4 regions of the Pseudomonas sp. SP16.1 genome follow, and region 2 is predicted to be linked to each of the others. Evidence: riboswitches for the same ligand, from Rfam matches in the RefSeq annotation. Region 2 holds a riboswitch; each other region holds the start of a gene.
What was found. A riboswitch is a leader RNA that binds a small molecule or an ion and turns the genes downstream of it on or off. The one in region 2 is predicted to bind cobalamin.
Positions count from the first base shown of each region.

Region 1: another riboswitch for cobalamin. It lies ahead of cobO (cob(I)yrinic acid a,c-diamide adenosyltransferase); the one in region 2 lies ahead of cobG (precorrin-3B synthase).
Region 3: another riboswitch for cobalamin. It lies ahead of ACUTAF_RS16775 (energy-coupling factor ABC transporter permease); the one in region 2 lies ahead of cobG (precorrin-3B synthase).
Region 4: another riboswitch for cobalamin. It lies ahead of ACUTAF_RS01200 (TonB-dependent receptor domain-containing protein); the one in region 2 lies ahead of cobG (precorrin-3B synthase).

Region 1 covers NZ_JBQYFZ010000001.1:1,093,649-1,097,851, forward strand. Annotated here, with positions in the region: gene ACUTAF_RS05390 (C40 family peptidase) at 1-509, shown strand, start outside; gene ACUTAF_RS05395 (O-methyltransferase) at 506-1,165, shown strand; gene ACUTAF_RS05400 (hypothetical protein) at 1,172-1,492, shown strand; cobalamin riboswitch at 1,532-1,736, shown strand; gene cobO (cob(I)yrinic acid a,c-diamide adenosyltransferase) at 1,910-2,563, shown strand; gene ACUTAF_RS05410 (cobyrinate a,c-diamide synthase) at 2,560-3,852, shown strand; gene bluB (5,6-dimethylbenzimidazole synthase) at 3,849-4,203, shown strand, end outside.
Region 2 covers NZ_JBQYFZ010000001.1:4,530,417-4,534,619, reverse strand. Annotated here, with positions in the region: gene ACUTAF_RS21375 (cobalt-precorrin-6A reductase) at 1-222, opposite strand, end outside; gene cbiE (precorrin-6y C5,15-methyltransferase (decarboxylating) subunit CbiE) at 219-1,421, opposite strand; cobalamin riboswitch at 1,603-1,794, shown strand; gene cobG (precorrin-3B synthase) at 1,892-3,205, shown strand; gene ACUTAF_RS21360 (precorrin-8X methylmutase) at 3,198-3,824, shown strand; gene ACUTAF_RS21355 (precorrin-2 C(20)-methyltransferase) at 3,821-4,203, shown strand, end outside.
Region 3 covers NZ_JBQYFZ010000001.1:3,507,281-3,511,483, reverse strand. Annotated here, with positions in the region: gene ACUTAF_RS16785 (acyl-CoA dehydrogenase family protein) at 1-43, shown strand, start outside; gene ACUTAF_RS16780 (carbonic anhydrase) at 351-1,097, opposite strand; cobalamin riboswitch at 1,478-1,680, shown strand; gene ACUTAF_RS16775 (energy-coupling factor ABC transporter permease) at 1,737-2,420, shown strand; gene ACUTAF_RS16770 (hypothetical protein) at 2,431-3,120, opposite strand; gene amn (AMP nucleosidase) at 3,251-4,203, shown strand, end outside.
Region 4 covers NZ_JBQYFZ010000001.1:236,811-241,013, forward strand. Annotated here, with positions in the region: gene ACUTAF_RS01195 (methyl-accepting chemotaxis protein) at 1-574, shown strand, start outside; gene ACUTAF_RS01200 (TonB-dependent receptor domain-containing protein) at 578-2,464, opposite strand; cobalamin riboswitch at 2,553-2,740, opposite strand; gene dxs (1-deoxy-D-xylulose-5-phosphate synthase) at 2,808-4,203, opposite strand, start outside.

The DNA.
Region 1 (4,203 bases), 3.4 Mb from region 2:
CGACCCGTGTTGCCCTGCTCGTTCTCGCCCTGCTGCTGAGTGCCTGCAGCAGTCGTGCCCCCAGCCCCCAGCCCAGCTACCCACCAGCCACCGGCCAGGTCCAGGGTGGCGCCGACGACGTGCTGTTCCGCGCCTTGGGCCTGGTCGGCACGCCCTATCGCTACGGCGGCAATACCCCGGACGGCGGTTTCGATTGCAGTGGCCTGATCGGCTACGTCTATCGTGACGCCGCCGGCATCAGCCTGCCGCGTTCGACCCGCGAGCTGAGCGCCATGCGCAGCCCCAATGTGCGCCGCGACGCACTGCAGAGCGGTGACCTGGTGTTCTTCGCCACAAGCGGCGGGCGCGGCGTCAGCCATGCCGGCATCTATGTCGGCGACGGGCGTTTCGTCCACGCGCCGTCTTCGGGCGGCACGGTGCGCCTGGACAGCCTCGACAACAGCTACTGGCAGCGCGCCTACCTGGACGCCAAGCGCGTGCTCACCGCCGAACTGGCGCGCAATCCGTGACCCAGCGCAGCCTGCAGCTCGACGACGCGCTTTACCAGTACCTGCTGGACGTCTCCCTGCGCGAGTCGCCGTTGCTCGCCCGCCTGCGCGCGGAAACCGCGCAGCTGAGCGAGGCGCGCTGGCAGATCGCCCCGGAGCAGGGTCAGTTCATGGCCCTGCTGGTGCGCCTGGTCGGCGCGCGGCGGATCGTCGAGGTCGGCACCTTCACCGGCTATAGCGCCATTTGCCTGGCCGATGCCATGGGGCCGCAGGGCCAGCTGATCTGCTGCGACCTGCCCGGCGACTACAACGCCACTGCGCGCCGCTATTTCGCCGAGGCCGGTCTGGCCGAGCGTATCCAATGGCGTCTGGGCCCGGCGCTGGACAGCCTGACGGCGCTGGAGGGCGAAGGGCAGGGCGACTTCGACCTGATCTTCGTCGACGCCGACAAGGCCAACTACCCGGCCTACCTGGAGCAGGCGCTGCGCCTGCTGCGCCAGGGCGGCCTGTTGCTGTTCGACAACACCCTGTGGAGCGGCAGGGTGTTGCAGCCGCAGCCGGACAGTGCCGATACCTGCGCCATTCAGGCGCTGAACCGGGCGCTCAAGGACGATGCGCGCGTCGAGCTGTCACTGCTGCCGCTGGGCGACGGCCTGACCCTGTGCCGCAAGCGCTGAGCCGCCGTGGCCGATGCCATCCGCCTGCCGCCCCAGCCCGACGCCTGCGAACTATGCGCGCGGCCGGTAGCGCTGACCCGTCACCACCTGATCCCCAAGGCTCTGCACGACAAGGCCTATGTGCAGAAGCGCTATCCCCGCCACGAACGCATCACTGCCACGCTCTGGGTCTGTCGCGCCTGCCATAACCAGATCCACCGGCTGTTCAGCGAGAAGGAGCTGGCACTGAGCTACAACAGCCGTGAAGCGTTGCTGGGCGACGAGCGCTTGCGCGGCTTCGTCGAGTGGCTGGCGCGCAAGCCGGCCGGCTTCGTCCCCCGCCACTGAGTCGCGCCGGCGTTGACGGGCGAGGCGGCCAGCCTCTACCCTGCGCGCCTTGCTTCAGGTGCCCGACGCCACGCGCGTACGAGGTGAAACAGGGAAGCCGGTACAGAATCCGGCGCTGCCCCCGCAACGGTAGGTGAGTCAAACGCCGCTCTATTGCCACTGTGCTTCGTGCATGGGAAGGCGCGGCGCTAGCCCGCGAGGCTCGCTCACAAGCCCGGAGACCGGCCTGCTGCAGTCCACGGCATCGCGGAGGGCGTTGTCTGGCGTGCGGGCTCGCCTTCCCAGTGGCCCGCGCGCGCCGTTCTCCGCCTGCCTTGTCCAGCCCAGTGTGTTCGGGAGCGCAACGATGCCGCCACGCCAGCTTGCCAGTCGTGCACTGCGACCCGCGCCCGGATGCCCGCAGACCAGGAAACCTCGATGAGCGCATCGACCGAACGCGACAGCGAATCGACCCAGCGCGACAGCGCATCGGCTGAACGCGACGCCCGGCATCAGGCGCGCATGGCGCGCAAGAAGGCGCTGATCGACGCGAAGATCGCCCAGGCCCAGGATGAATACGGCCTGCTGCTGGTGCACAGCGGCAACGGCAAGGGCAAGAGCAGCAGCGCCTTCGGCATGGTCGCCCGCGCCCTCGGCCACGGCATCAAAGTCGGCGTGGTGCAATTCATCAAGGGCGCCGCCAGCACCGGCGAGGAGGCCTTCTTCCGCCGTTTCCCCGAGGAGGTCAGCTACCACGTGATGGGCGAGGGCTTCACCTGGGAGACCCAGGATCGCCAGCGCGATATCGCCAAGGCGCAGCAAGCCTGGGGCGTGGCCCGGCGCCTGCTGAACGACGAGAACGTCGGTCTGGTGGTGCTGGACGAGCTGAATATCGCCCTCAAACACGGCTATCTGGAGCTCGCTGCGGTGCTCGCCGATATCCAGGCGCGGCCGCTCTCGCAGCACGTGGTGGTGACCGGGCGCGGAGCCTTGGCCGGGATGATCGAGGCAGCCGATACGGTGACCGAGATGAGCCTGGTCAAGCATGCCTTCAAGGCCGGGGTGAAGGCGCAGAAGGGGGTGGAGTTTTGACCTCGCGCCAGTGTCCGGCGCTGCTGATCGCCGCGCCGGCCTCGGGGCAGGGCAAGACCACCGTCACCGCCGCCCTGGCGCGCCTGCACGCCCGCCAGGGGCGGCGGGTGCGGGTGTTCAAGTGCGGCCCGGATTTCCTCGACCCGATGATCCTCGCCCGCGCCAGCGGCGCGCCGGTGTACCAGCTCGACCTGGCCATGGTCGGCGAGGCGGAGAGTCGCCGCCTGCTCTGGCAGGCAGCGGGCGAGGCCGAGCTGATCCTGATCGAAGGGGTGATGGGGCTGTTCGACGGCCAGCCCTCGGCGGCCGACCTGGCGCGGCAGTTCGGCGTGCCGGTGCTGGGGGTGATCGATGGTTCGGCCATGGCGCAGACCTTCGGCGCCCTGGCCCATGGCCTGGCGACCTTCCAGGCCGACCTGCCGTTCGCCGGCGTGCTCGGCAACCGGGTGGCCAGCGCGCGCCATGGCGAGATCCTGCGCGCCGCGCTGCCGCCGAGCATCCGCTGGTACGGCGCGCTGCCGCGCAATGCCGCGGTGGAGCTGCCCAGCCGTCACCTGGGGCTGGTGCAGGCGCAGGAGCTGGCCGATCTGGATGCGCGCCTGGACGCCGCCGCCGATGCCCTGGCCGCCAGCGCCGAGGTGGCCTTGCCGGCGCCGGTGCGTTTCGCCGCGCCGCCGCCGTGGGCGGTCGAGCCGCTGCTGGCCGGCGTGCGCATCGGCGTGGCGCGCGATGGCGCTTTCGCCTTTCTCTACCAGGCCAACCTCGATCTGCTGCGCGAGCTGGGCGCCGAGCTCGAATTCTTCTCGCCGCTGCTGGGCGATCGCCTGCCGCAGGTGGACAGCCTCTACCTGCCCGGCGGCTATCCCGAATTGCACCTCGCCGAGCTGCAAGGCAACCAGGCCATGGCCGCGGCGATCCGCGCCCATCACCGGGCCGGCAAGCCGATCCTCGCCGAGTGCGGCGGTATGCTCTATCTGCTCGACGAGCTGACCGACAAGCAGGGCGCCAGCGGTCGCATGCTCGGCCTGCTGGCCGGCCGCGCCGCACTGCAGCCGCGATTGACCGCCCTGGCTTTGCAGGAAGTGGAGTTGCCGGAAGGCGAGCTGCGTGGCCACAGCTACCACCATTCGCGCCTGGACAGCCCGCTGGCGCCGCTGGCCCTGGGCCGTTGCCCGAACGGCAAGGCGGTGGCCGAGGCTGTCTACCGCCTGGGCCGGCTGACGGCCAGCTATATCCACTTCTACCTGCCGTCCAATCCCCTGGCGGCGGCAGCGCTGTTGCGTCCATGAGCGAGCAGGCCTTCAGCGCCGCCGAGCGCGCCGCGGTGTACCGCGCCATCGCCGAGCGCCGCGACATGCGTCATTTCAGCGGCGGCGAGGTGCCGGCCGAGGTGCTGGCACGCCTGCTGGAGGCGGCGCACCGCGCGCCCAGCGTCGGCCTGATGCAGCCCTGGCGCTTTCTGCGTATCAGCGACCCGCAATTGCGCGAAGCCGCCTGCGCGCTGGTGGAGGCGGAACGGGTGCGCACCGCCGAGGCGCTGGGCGAACGCTCGGACGAATTTATGCGGCTCAAGGTCGAGGGCATTCGCGAGTGCGCCGAGCTGCTGGCGGTGGCGCTGATGGACGGGCGCCAGAAGCATG
Region 2 (4,203 bases):
CGCGTAGGGATGGGTCAGGTCCAGCAGCAGCTCGATGCCTTCGGCGGCGATGAACCTGGCCAGGCCTTCGGCACCGCCGAAACCGCCAACCCGCACGTGGCAGGCCAGATCATCAGGCACCCGACCGAGGCCGGCCAGGCTGTAGAGCGTCTCCGGCCCCAGCCGGCGCGCCAGGCGCAGCGCCTCGGCGGTGCCGCCGAGCAGCAGGAGTCGCGCGCTCACGGCTTGCGCACCGCCAGCAGGGTGATCGGCAGCGCCGCGCGCCAGGTGTCGAAGCCGCCCAGCGGCTGCGCCTGGGCCACCGAGATGCGCAGCAATTCGCCACCGTGCCGTTCACGGAAGGCCACCAGCGCCGCCTCGCTCTGCAGGGTCACGGCATTGGCCAGCAGCCGTCCGCCCGGCTTGAGCGCCGCCCAGCAGGTATCCAGCACGCCGGGCAGGGTGACGCCGCCGCCGATAAAGATCGCATCCGGCGCCGGCAGCCCGGCCAGCGCCTCGGGCGCACGCCCGGCGACCAGTTGCAGGGCGGGCACGCCGAGGGCATCGCGGTTGTGGCGGATATGATCCTGGCGCCCCTCGTTGGCCTCGATGGCGATGGCGCGGCAGGCCGGGTGCGCGCGCAGCCACTCGATGCCGATGGAGCCGCAGCCGGCGCCGACGTCCCACAGCAGCTCGCCGGGCAGCGGCGCCAGGCGCGCCAGGGTCACCGCGCGCACATCGCGCTTGGTCAGCTGGCCGTCATGACGGTAGGCCTCGTCCGGCAGGCCGCAGGTCGGCGGCAGCGGCGTTGCCCCGGCGTCGGCCAGGCAGTCGACAGCCAGCAGGTTGAGATCGGCGCCGCGCGGCAGATTCCAGCTCGCGGCCAGGCCGTCGATACGGCGCTCGTCAGGACCGCCAAGATGTTCCAGCAACGTCAGGCGACTGGCGCCGAAGCCGCGCTCACGCAGCGCCGCGGCGACCTGCGCCGGCGTATCGCCATCGGCGCTCAGCAGCAGCAGGCGCACGCCGGGAAACAGCCGGGCGTTGAGCGTGGCCAGCGGCCGGCCGACCAGCGACAGCACCTCCGCCTCCTGCAACGGCCAGCCCAGGCGCGCCGCCGCCAGCGACACCGAGGACGGCGCCGGCAGCACGCGCAGCTCATCGGCGGCGACCTGCCGCGCCAGGCTGGCGCCGACGCCGTAGAACATCGGGTCGCCACTGGCCAGCACGCACAGCGCCTCGCCGCGCCGGGCCAGCAGCGGCTGGAGGTCGAAGGGGCTCGGCCAGCTTTCCCGCGCGCCGCCGATGCATGGCGGCAGCAGGGCCAGCTGGCGCGGCGCACCGAGGATGCGCGTGGCCGCCAGCAAGGCGCGGCGCGCGGCCTTGCCCAGGCCGGGATAGCCATCTTCGCCGATGCCGACCAGGGTCAACCAGGGTTTCATCCAATCTCCTCGTAGCCGACGGAGCACGTGTCGCGGCGCCGGGCAAAGCGGGCATAATACAGCCTTCGTCGGTGCCCAAGAGCCTGAACAGGTGTCTGCTGCGCGTCGGCCATGCTGCGTTGGAACTGGCTTCGAACTGCTCATTTACTACTCGTAAACTCCGCGTTCTCAGCCACTTCCGCCTTGCCTGGCTCTAGCTCGCTAGCCCCCTGAATCAGGCTCGATAACGGGCCTAAGAGGGAACACGGTAAAACCGTGGCTGCCCCCGCAACTGTAAGCAGCGAGTCCAATGCAATCGGCCACTGGGTAACCGGGAAGGCGCGGCGGACGAAGACCTGTCAGCCAGGAGACCTGCCGACGAACGCTGGTCGCGAGTGCCAACATCGGGCGGGGTGTACCGATGCCATGGAATCCCCCTGTGGGCGGATTTCGCTGGTTCGGTCGCCGCGTCGTTAGCCACAGGTGACCGCTTGCACACCTCCATTCGCCCTTCCGCCTGTCCCGGCCTGCTGCGCATCGTCCCCGCGCTGGACGGTGGCATCTGCCGTATCAAGCTGCCCGGCGGCGTGCTGCGCAGCGCCCAGGCACGGGCCATTGCCGAGGCGGCGCGGCATGGCGCCAGCGGTGTGCTGGAGCTGACCAACCGCAGCAACCTGCAGATCCGCGGCGTGCTGCCCGGTCAGGAAAGCGCGCTGATCGAGGCCCTGCTGAGCGCCGGCCTCGGCCCACGCGTGGCCGCCGCCGACGACGTGCGCAACCTGCTGCTCAGCCCCGCCGCCGGCCTCGACCCGCAGGCGCGGATGGACGTGCGCCCGCTGGCGGCCCAGCTGCTCGACCTGCTGCAGGACAGCGCCGCGCTGCATGCGCTGCCTCCCAAGTTCGCCCTGCAACTGGATGGCGGCGAGGCCCTGGCGATGCGCGAGCATCCGCACGACCTGTGGCTGGCCGCCGAAGACCAACACCACCTGCTGCTGGGCCTGGCCGGCTGCCCGATTGATGCGCCGCTGGCGCGCATCGAGGCGACCCAGGCGCTCGAGCTGGTGCACCAGCTGCTGCTGCTTTTCCTCGAACTGGCCACGCCCGAGCAGTCGCGGATGCGCCAGTTACTGGCACAGATTCCGGCCGCAGAACTGCTGCAGCGCCTGCAGGCGCGTCTGGAGTTTGCCCTGCAGCCGGTGCCGGCCACTCGGCAACCTGCCGCCACCGTCGAGCGCGCGCCGGCTGGGATTTATCCACAGGCGCAACCCGGCCTGTGCATGGTGGCCGCCGGTGCCCGCCTCGGCCGGCTGCATGCCGACCAGCTACTCGCCATCACCGAGCTAAGCGAGGGCTATGGCGACTGCGACCTGCGCCTGACGCCCTGGCAAGGTCTGCTGCTGGGCAATGTCCCCGAAGCCCGCGCCAGTGAGCTGCTGGCTGAGCTGGATCAGCTGGGCCTGCTGACTCAGGCCGACGAGCCGCTGCTCGGCCTGGTCGCCTGCGCCGGTTCGACCGCCTGCGCCCGCGGTCTGGCCGACAGCAAGCAGCACGCCCTGCACCTGGCCGAGCGGCTGCGCGCAAGCCGCGCCCGCCCGCAGGTACACCTCAGCGCCTGTCCGCGCAGTTGCGCCAGCGCCCGTGTGCAGACCTACACATTGCTGGCCAGCACGCCCGACCACTACCAGCTCTACCAACGCACGCCCGCGGCGCCCGGTTTCGGCCGTCTGCTGGCGCCGGCCATGACCATCGACGAGGCCGGCGCCTGGTTCGCCCGCCAACCTTCCGCAGGAACCCCCGATGCTTGATTACATCCGCGACGGCCAGGAAATCTACCGCCGCTCCTTCGCCACCATCCGCGCCGAAGCCGACCTGGACGGCATCCCCGCCGACCTGGAGAAACTCGCCGTACGGGTGATCCACGCCTGCGGCATGGTCGACGTGGTGGAGGATCTGCGCTTCTCCCCCGGTGCCGGCACCGCTGGCCGCGCCGCGTTGCTGGCCGGCGCGCCGATCCTCTGCGATGCGCGCATGGTCGCCGAGGGCATCACCCGCCCGCGCCTGCCGGCGAACAACCAAGTGATCTGCACCCTGCACGACCCCAGCGTGCCGGAGCTGGCCCGCGAACTGGGCAACACCCGCTCGGCGGTGGCCCTGGAGCACTGGCGCGAGCACCTGGAAGGCAGCGTGGTGGTGATCGGCAATGCCCCCACCGCGCTGTTCTACCTGCTGGAGATGCTCGACGCCGGCGCGCCGAAACCGGCGCTGATCATCGGCATGCCAGTGGGTTTTATCGGCGCCGCCGAGTCCAAGGACGCCCTGGCCGCCGACAGCCGCGGTGTGCCCTACGTGATCGTGCGTGGCCGCCGCGGCGGCAGCGCCATGGCGGTGGCCGCGGTCAACGCCCTGGCCTCGGAGGTGGAATGATGGCCGGTCGTCTGCTCGGTCTCGGCGTCGGCCCCGGCGACCCCGAGCTGCTCACCCTCAAGGCCCTGCGTCTGCTGCAAGCGGCGCCGGTGGTGGCCTACTTCGTGGCCAAGGCCAAGCACAACGCCGGCCACGGCGGTAACGCCTTCGGCATCATCGAAGAGCACCTGGACGCGGCGCAGCAACGCCTGCCGCTGGTCTACCCGGTGACCACCGAGAAGCTCGCCCCGCCGCTGTCCTACGAGGAGGTGATCGCCGATTTCTACGACACCTGCGCCGAGCAGATCGCCCGCCTGCTCGACGCCGGCCAGGACGTGGCGGTGATCTGCGAGGGCGACCCGTTCTTCTACGGCTCCTACATGTACCTGCACGACCGCCT
Region 3 (4,203 bases), 1.0 Mb from region 2:
CGTCGAGGCGGTGTTGGCGCGGAGTACGCCGCATCTGCTTTGACGCGAGGGCGATCTTTAACAAGGAATGATTGGTGGATTTTTAGCGGCTGATTTTTCCGCTCAGGAACAATTGGTCAGGCTAAGCGCGTTCCCCGCGCCAGCGGGGATGAAACCGCTCTTGAACCCCTGGCCGATCACGTTCAGCGACGCGGCATCGCCGCCGCTCTTGCTGTGTTTTCCGTGGCGGCGGGGGATCGAGCTTCGCTAGCTGCGGGGCAAGACGCCGATTGTTCGGGCTGCGCTGCCAATAGCGGGGGCGGCGGGTTGCGCGCCAGCCGCCGCGCCTGGGCACTAGGGGCCGGGCCTCGCTAGTAGTTGGCGCTCTCCAGCAACTGCCGGCCATTGAGCGGCTGCACTGGCCGCGCATTCATCGGGTACAGGCGCTGGAACTGCGCCAGCTGCGCATGGGACAGCTCGACCGGTTGTTTCAGCACGCGCCACTGCACGTTCTCGCTGCACGGCGGGGTGGTCAGCGAGCCAGCGAAGGCGTAGTAGCCCTGCTGCGGTGGCAGCACGGCCTGCGGGGCGAAGCTGCCGGCGAGCACGATCTTCTCGCCCGCCTTGGCCGGCATGGCATCGAACACTTCGCCCAGTGCCTGGTTTTCCTCGCCTTCCTTGAGCAGCACGGCGACCACCGCCAGGCGGCCGTCGGCGGCCTGGTGGACGAAGTGCGCCACCATCGGGAAGGCCCGGCCGGCGATGTGTTCCTCGCTGGGCGTATGGAAGTGGAACTGCACCAGGCGGTAGGCCTTGCCGTCGATCTCGATGCCACCTGCGTTGGCGAGGTTCACCTGAACGGTGTGGCCGTTGTTCAGCACTTCGGCCGGGCTGGCCTCGTAGTTGAACGCGATGCGCGGCAGCGCCGCGCGGGTGGCGTTGCGGATGTCGATCGGCGATTGGCTGTGGCCGAGCGCGCAGGTTTCGTAGCCCGGGTCCAACCGGGCCCAGTGTTCGGGGCCAGCCTTGCCTGCGTAGGTCCAGTGCGGTTGCGGCTCGGCGGCCATGGCGCCGGTTGCGAACAAAGCGGTTAACGTGGCGATCAGGGTTTTCTTCATATGCGCTCTCGTCACTCGATGATGGATCTACCGGTCCGCGCGCCATGCGATGCGAACACTGGGGATGGCAGGTTAAGTCTCGTAATAAACGGTTAGATTTCCGGGCCTGAGCCGTCCCGTATTTCCGGCGCTCCCGCCCTCGTCGTGCAGCAGTCGGCGGCCGGTTGTCGGACAGGGGCAGGCATTGGCATGCCGCGGCGGTGTTCTGGCTTTCGCCGCCGCGACATGCAGGTCAAGGACAGGCCCCGGGCCGGCGGGTTCCATACGTGTCGCGGTTCATGTCGTCGCGGCCCGCAGGGGGGGCGGTGGATGCCGCGCAAAAGCCGCGTGCAGGCTGCGTCGATGGCGCGCGGCAAGACTGTCTTTTGCCCGTGCGGCGGGGTAAGGTGGCCGCCGATGGTTCCGCGCGCCCATGGCGTGCGGATGAAAAGGGAACAGGGTGCGGCGCGCGTCGCCAATGCCCTGGCTGCCCCCGCAACTGTAAGCGGCGAACGACGCCCCTATGCCACTGGCCGCAAGGCCGGGAAGGCGGGCGAAGTGGCGAGCCGCGAGCCAGGAGACCTGCCATCGCCATCGGGCGCTTTCGCCCATTCCCTCCATCCGGATCGTCGCGCGGTGGGCGCGACCTAAGGAATCTGCATGCATATCGAACCCGGCGTCGTCGACGGCGCCAAGATCTTCCTCAGCTACGCAACGGCGCTCGGTGCCTGCGGCCTGACGGCCAAACTGGCGCACGATGCCATCCGTGACAACGGCGGGGTGGCGGCCCTGGCGCTGCGCAGCCTGCTGACCACGGCGCTGGTGTTCTGCTTCTTCGAGGTCTTGCCGCATCACCCGGTAGGGGTCTCCGAGGTCCACCTGATCCTCGGCTCGACCCTGCTGCTGCTGTTCGGCGCCGGCGCCGCGGCCATCGGCCTGGCGGCGGGCCTGCTGTTGCAGGGCCTGCTGTTCGCCCAGTTCGATCTGCCGCAGTACGGCATGAACGTCACCACCTTGCTGCTGCCGCTGTGGGGCATCCAGTTGCTGGCCAAGCGCCTCATCGCGCCGGGCACCGCCTATGTGGATCTGTCCTACAAGCAGGCGCTGGCACTGTCGACCGCCTACCAGGGCGGCATCGTCGCCTGGGTGGCGTTCTGGGCCTTCTACGGTCAGGGCTTCGGCGCCGACAACCTGGCCTCGGTGGCCGGCTTCGGCCTGGCCTATATGAGCGTGATCCTGGTCGAGCCGCTGATCGACCTGGGCGTGCTGGCCGCGGCCAAGGCGCTGGCGCGTTTCAGCCAGGGCCCGCTGTTCAACCAGCGGCTGCACCAGGGCGCCGCCTGACCTCGCGCCGCTAGCGGCTGCGCTGCCAGATCATCTTGCCGGTATTGCTCTCGGTGACCAGATACGGCTCGCTGAAGCTGTAGTAGGCGGCGGGGCGATACTCGGCGGCGCCCGCCAGGCGTACCAGCAGCAGGCCGTTGTCGCTGCGCCAGCGGCCGCTGTACTGCACTTCTCCCGGGCTGTCGCCGCCGTCGGGTGCTCGGCTCCACTGGGTCACGCTGCCGTCTGCGTCGAGGCGCAGCGTCATCAGCGTGGCGGACGCGGCGCCGCTATCGATCCGCTGTTCGTGCTGCCAGGTGCCCACCAGCGCCGGGTCCAGATGCTCGTTCGCAACGGGCGCGGGCGCGGCGTCACGCCGGAACAGCGCCTGGCGCTCCAGCACCTGGCCGTCACGCGGATCGCGCGCGGCGATGCTGATGTTGAGCATGGCGTTGGCGTAGGTGGCATTCATGTTGGCGAGCACCAGACCCGACTGCGGATCGCTGATCTCGGCGCGCAGCAGCTGGCCGTCGTAATGCCCGCGCAGGTTCAACTGCAGGCGCCGATTCTCCACGTACCGTCCTTCCACTCGCTGACCCTGGCTGTGCAGGAGCAATTCGGCCGGCTGGCCGTCGAGCGTGGCGTGGTAGTGACCGTCCAGCTCGCCGGCGAGCAGGGCGGGGCAGATCAGCAGAAGCAGCAGGGCGAGCAGGTGGGGCATGGCGCGATTCTCGGGCGGATGGTGACAAGCCTAGTCGTTGGCCGCTCGGCCCGTGGCCATTCTCAGTGCTAGGTGTTCTGCGGCCGAAGCAGGCAAGATAGAGGCGTCCGAACAACCAGGAAGGTGCGCCGTGAACCCCTCTGTCGATGAATTCGTCGTTGCCTTTACCCCGGAAGACGCGGTCGACCGCCTTGCCACCCTGCACCTGCAGGCCACCGGCGCCCTGAGCCGGGCGCTCAAGCGCTACCTCAAGGAGCGCATCAGGCCGGATGCCGAAGAGCACAGTCTGTTCCGCTACCCCGAACTGCGCCTGACCTACCTCTGTCAGGGCGAGGTGCCGACCACCGTACGTGCCTACGCCAAGGTGCAGGTGCCGGGTACCTACGCCATCACCGTCACCCAGCCGGAGGCCTTTCGCAAATACCTGCTTGAGCAGCTGCGCCCCTTGATGAACGACTTCACCCTGCGCGTGGAAGTCGGCGTCAGCCAGCAGAACATCCCCTATCCCTACGTGGTCGAGCAGGGCGACGAGCTGGCCGGCAGCGGGGTCACCGCCGCCGAGCTGGCGCGGGTGTTCCCCAGCACCGACCTGTCCGCCGCCACCGACGGCACCGCCGACGGCCTGTACGACTGGGAGAACATCGACCCGCTGCCGCTGGCGCTGTTCGACGCCGCGCGCACCGACTTCTCCCTGCGCCGCCTGGTGCACTACACCGGCAGCGACTGGCGCCACGTGCAGCCGTGGATCCTGCTGACCAACTACCATCGCTACGTCGACCAGTTCATCCGCCACGGCCTGGACATGCTGGTGGGCGCTTCGCGTTTCACCCGCATGGTGCTGCCGGGCAACGTGGTGATCGAACGCGGCATGGCCGAAGGCGAGATGCAGGCGATCATCGAGAACGTCATCTGGCATCGCTACCAGATGCCGGCCTACCACCTGCAGGCCGAGGACGGCCACGGCATCACCCTGGTCAATATCGGCGTCGGCCCGTCCAACGCCAAGAACATCACCGACCACCTGGCCGTGCTGCGTCCGCACTGCTGGTTGATGATCGGCCACTGCGGCGGCCTGCGTCAGTC
Region 4 (4,203 bases), 4.3 Mb from region 2:
CGCCGATATCGGTGGCGCCGCCGAGGCGGTGAGTGAGCTGGCCGAGCAGGTGGCCTCCATCGACCAGGTGCTGGCGGTGATCCGCGGCATCTCCGAGCAGACCAACCTGCTGGCGCTCAACGCCGCCATCGAGGCGGCGCGAGCGGGCGAGATGGGCCGCGGCTTCGCCGTGGTGGCCGACGAGGTGCGTACCCTGGCCAGCCGCACCCAGGCCTCCACCGACGAGATCCAGCAGATGATCCAGCGTCTCAAGCAGGGCGCCGAGACGGCGGTCAGCTCCATGCACGCCGGCCAGGCGGCCACCGGCACCGGGGTCGAGGCCAGCCAGCGCACAGGCCAGTCGCTCGGCGCCATCACCGAGCAGGTGGAGGCGATCAGCGACATGAACACCCAGGTGGCGGCGGCCACCGAGGAACAGAGTTCGGTGACCGAGGAGATCAACCGCAACGTGCAGGGCATCGCCGACCTGGCGCATGCCACCGCCGGCGAGGTGCGCGCCTGCCGCGAGGACTGCCAGACCCTGCGCCGCCTGGCCGACGACCTGGCCGGCCAGGTCGGCCAGTTCCGTCTGTAAGGGCTACAGCCGGGGCGTCCAGCTCAGGGAGAGCAGGGCGCTACGGCCTTCCTCGCGGTAGCCGTAATAGCTCACGCTGCTGAAGAACGCGTCGTTCGGCCGGCTGTACAGGGCCTGGGAATAGTCCTTGTCCAGCAGGTTGTCGACCTTGAACTGCCACAGCAGCTCCTCGTTCATCCGCCAGCTCGCCCGTGCGCCAAGCAGACCGTAGCCGGCGATCTCGCGGCTGTTGGCGGCATCGTCGTAGCGCCCGGAGAAGGCCTGCCAGCTCATGCCGGCGGCGAAGGCGCCGAACTGGCGATCCAGATCCAGGCTCAGGCTGCGCTTGGTGCGGCGTGGCAGGGTATGGCCGGTGTCGCGATCGCGAGGGTCGAGCAGGCTGGCGCCGAGAGCGGCCTGCCAGCCCAGCACGTCGCGTTCGAGGCTCAGTTCCAGCCCCTGCAGGCGCGCCTGGTTGACGTTCATCGGGGTGCTGAAGAAGGTCACCGGGTCGCTCACCACGGTGATCAGGTCCTCCACCTCGGTACGGTAGGCCGACAGGCTCCAGCGGGTGTCCAGGTGATCGCCACGCAGCTGCGCCTCGTAGGTCTTCGAACGCTCGGGGGCCAGGTCCGGATTGCCGCCATAGTAGGCGCTGGTGGGGAAGTACAGATCGTTGAAGGTGGGGGCGTGGAAGCCTTCGCCATAGCTCAGCAGCAGCTCCAGGCGCTCGGCCAGGTCCAGGCTCAGCGCGGCGTTCCAGGTGTTCTCGCTGCCGAACTGCTGGTTGTCGTCATGGCGCAGGCCCAGTTCGGTGGCGAAGCCGTCGCCGCGGTAGCGGTGCTGGACGAAGGCGGCCTGGTTCCAGCGCTCGGTCCGGCTGAAGTCGCTGTCCGTGTTCAGGCGGTCCTCGGACCAGTCGAGACCGAGCAGCAGCTGCTGGGCATCGTCCAGGCGCAGGGTATTGAGCCAGGCGGCGCTGTCGCGGTAGGTATTGAACAGGTAGTTGTTGAAGCTGTTCAGCGGGTCGCGATTGTCGCTCTTGTCCTCGCTGTGGCCGAGCTCCAGGCGGCTGCTCCAGCGCTCGGCGAGCTGCGCCTCGAGATGGGCCGAGGCGGAAGAGACGCTGAAGCGTTCGCTGGGATTGCCCGGCGCGAAGCTGAACAGGTCGTCGTATTCGCTCTCGCCACGCTGATCGAGCAGGCTCAGGCCACCCTTCAGGCGCTCGTTGAAACGATGTTCCAGGTTCAGGTTGAAGGCCTTGCGCCGCAGACCATCGTGGTCGCCATCGTAGCCGCGGGCATCCTGCGAGCGGTCGAAGCCGGTGCGTTCGGTCAGGCTGGCGCCCAGGTCGAAGCGGGTGCGCTGGTCGCCGCCGGACAGCCCCAGGCTGCGCTCGAAGGTTTGCTGGCTGCCGGCGGCCAGGCGCAGGCGTGGCTGCAGGCCTGCTTCGCCCTGGCGCGTGAAGATCTGGATGACCCCGCCGATGGCGTCGGCGCCGTACAGCGCCGAGCGCGGACCGCGTACCACCTCGATGCGCTCGATCTGTTCCGGGCTGAGGAACTCCAGGCGGGCCAGACCGCTGGCGGCGGCATTCAGGCGCACGCCATCGACCAGCACCAGGGTCTGGTTGGCGTTGGCGCCGCGCAGGAACAGGCTGGTCAGGCTGCCGCGGCCGCCGTTCTGCACGATGGAGACCCCCGGCACGCGGCTGAGCAGATCCGGCACGCTGCTGACCTGCAGGCGCTCGATATCGCTTCGTTCGAAAACGCTGGTGGCGGCGGTGGCCTGGGTTTGTGGTTCGAGCAGGCGGCCGGAGGTGATCAATAGTGGCGATGCCGCATAGGGCTCGGCAGCCAGGGCCAGGCTCGGCATGACGGCGATGGCCAGGGCCAGACGGGACGGTTTCATCAGGGTTATTCCTCAAAGGTCGGCAGACATTCGAGGAGGGCAGGGGCAAGCGCGCAGGGCGGCGCTTGACGGTGCTGCCCTCCGCAACACCAGTCGCACCGTCGGGGCCGGTCTCCGGGCTGTCGACCCCGGTCCGCCTTCCCGGGAATTCCCAGTGGCCGTGGACAAGGTGCAGGCGGCGGCCTGCAGTCGATTACCGTTGCGGGGGCAGCGTCGGCTTCGCACCGACTTCCCGTTTAACGCCGCATGCGGCGCACCCTGACGGAACATGAAATGCCGCGCACCCTAGTGCGCGGCACAGTGAAATTCAAGCAAGCCTGGCTCAGCTACGGATGAGCGGTACTCATTCACCCAGCAGGGTCAGGCGCGCGCGCACCGCGGCGGCGATGCCGGCCTGGTCGAGGCCGCACTCGGCGAGCATCTGCGCCGGCTTGGCGTGCTCGACGTAGTAGTCGGGCAGGCCCAGCTGCAGCAGCGGCGCCCGCAGGTTCTCGCGGGCGAGGAACTCGCCGACCGCGCTGCCGGCGCCGCCCATCACCGCGTTCTCCTCGATGCTCACCAGCAGCCGGTGGCTGCCGGCCAGCTCGCGCAGCAGGGCTTCGTCCAGGGGTTTGACGAAGCGCATGTCGACCACCGTGGCGTCCAGCTCCTCGCCGACGCGCAGCGCCTCGGCCAGCTGCACGCCGAAGGCCAGCAGGGCGACGCCCCGGCCCTGGCGGCGCACCACTGCCTTGCCGATTTCCAGCGGCTCGAGGCCGGGCTCGATGGCGACGTTGGGGCCGCTGCCGCGCGGGTAGCGCACCGCCGCCGGGCCGTCGAACAGGTAGCCGGTGCTGAGCATGCGGCGCAGTTCATTCTCGTCGCTCGGGGTCATCACCAGCATGCCGGGGATGCAGCGCAGGTAGGAGATATCGAAGCTGCCGGCGTGGGTCGGGCCGTCCTCGCCGACCAGGCCGGCGCGGTCGATGGCGAACAGCACGTCGAGGTTCTGCACCGCGACGTCGTGGATCAGCTGGTCGTAGGCGCGCTGGAGGAAGGTCGAGTAGATCGCCACCACCGGCTTGATACCGTCGCAGGCCATGCCGGCGGCCAGGGTCACCGCGTGCTGCTCGGCGATGGCGACGTCGAAGTAGCGTGACGGGAAGCGCTCGGCGAAGGCCACCAGGTCCGAGCCTTCCTTCATCGCCGGGGTGATGCCGACCAGGCGGTTGTCTGCCGCGGCCATATCGCACAGCCACTGGCCGAACACGTTGGAGTATTTCGGGCCTGATGGTTTCTTCGGCGCGGTGTCGGGCGTGACCGGCTCCAGCTTGGTGATGGCGTGGTAGCCAATGGGGTCGGCCTCGGCCGGGGCGAAACCCTTGCCCTTCTTGGTCACCACGTGGAGGAACTGCGGGCCCTCCAGGTCGCGCATATTGCGCAGGGTGGCGAGCAGGGTCGGCAGGTCGTGGCCGTCGATGGGGCCGACGTAGTTCCAGCCCAGCTCCTCGAACAGGGTGCCGGGCACCAGCATGCCCTTGGCGTGTTCCTCGACCTTGCGCGCGATCTCCCAGGCGCCGGGCAGGCGCGAGAGGATCTTCTTGCTGCCCTCGCGCATGCTGGCGTAGGTGCGGCTGGAGATGATCTTGGCCAGGTAGTTGGACAGGCCGCCGACGTTCTTGGAGATCGACATGTCGTTGTCGTTGAGGATCACCAGCATGTCGGCGTTGACGTCGCTGGCGTGGTTGAGCGCCTCGAAG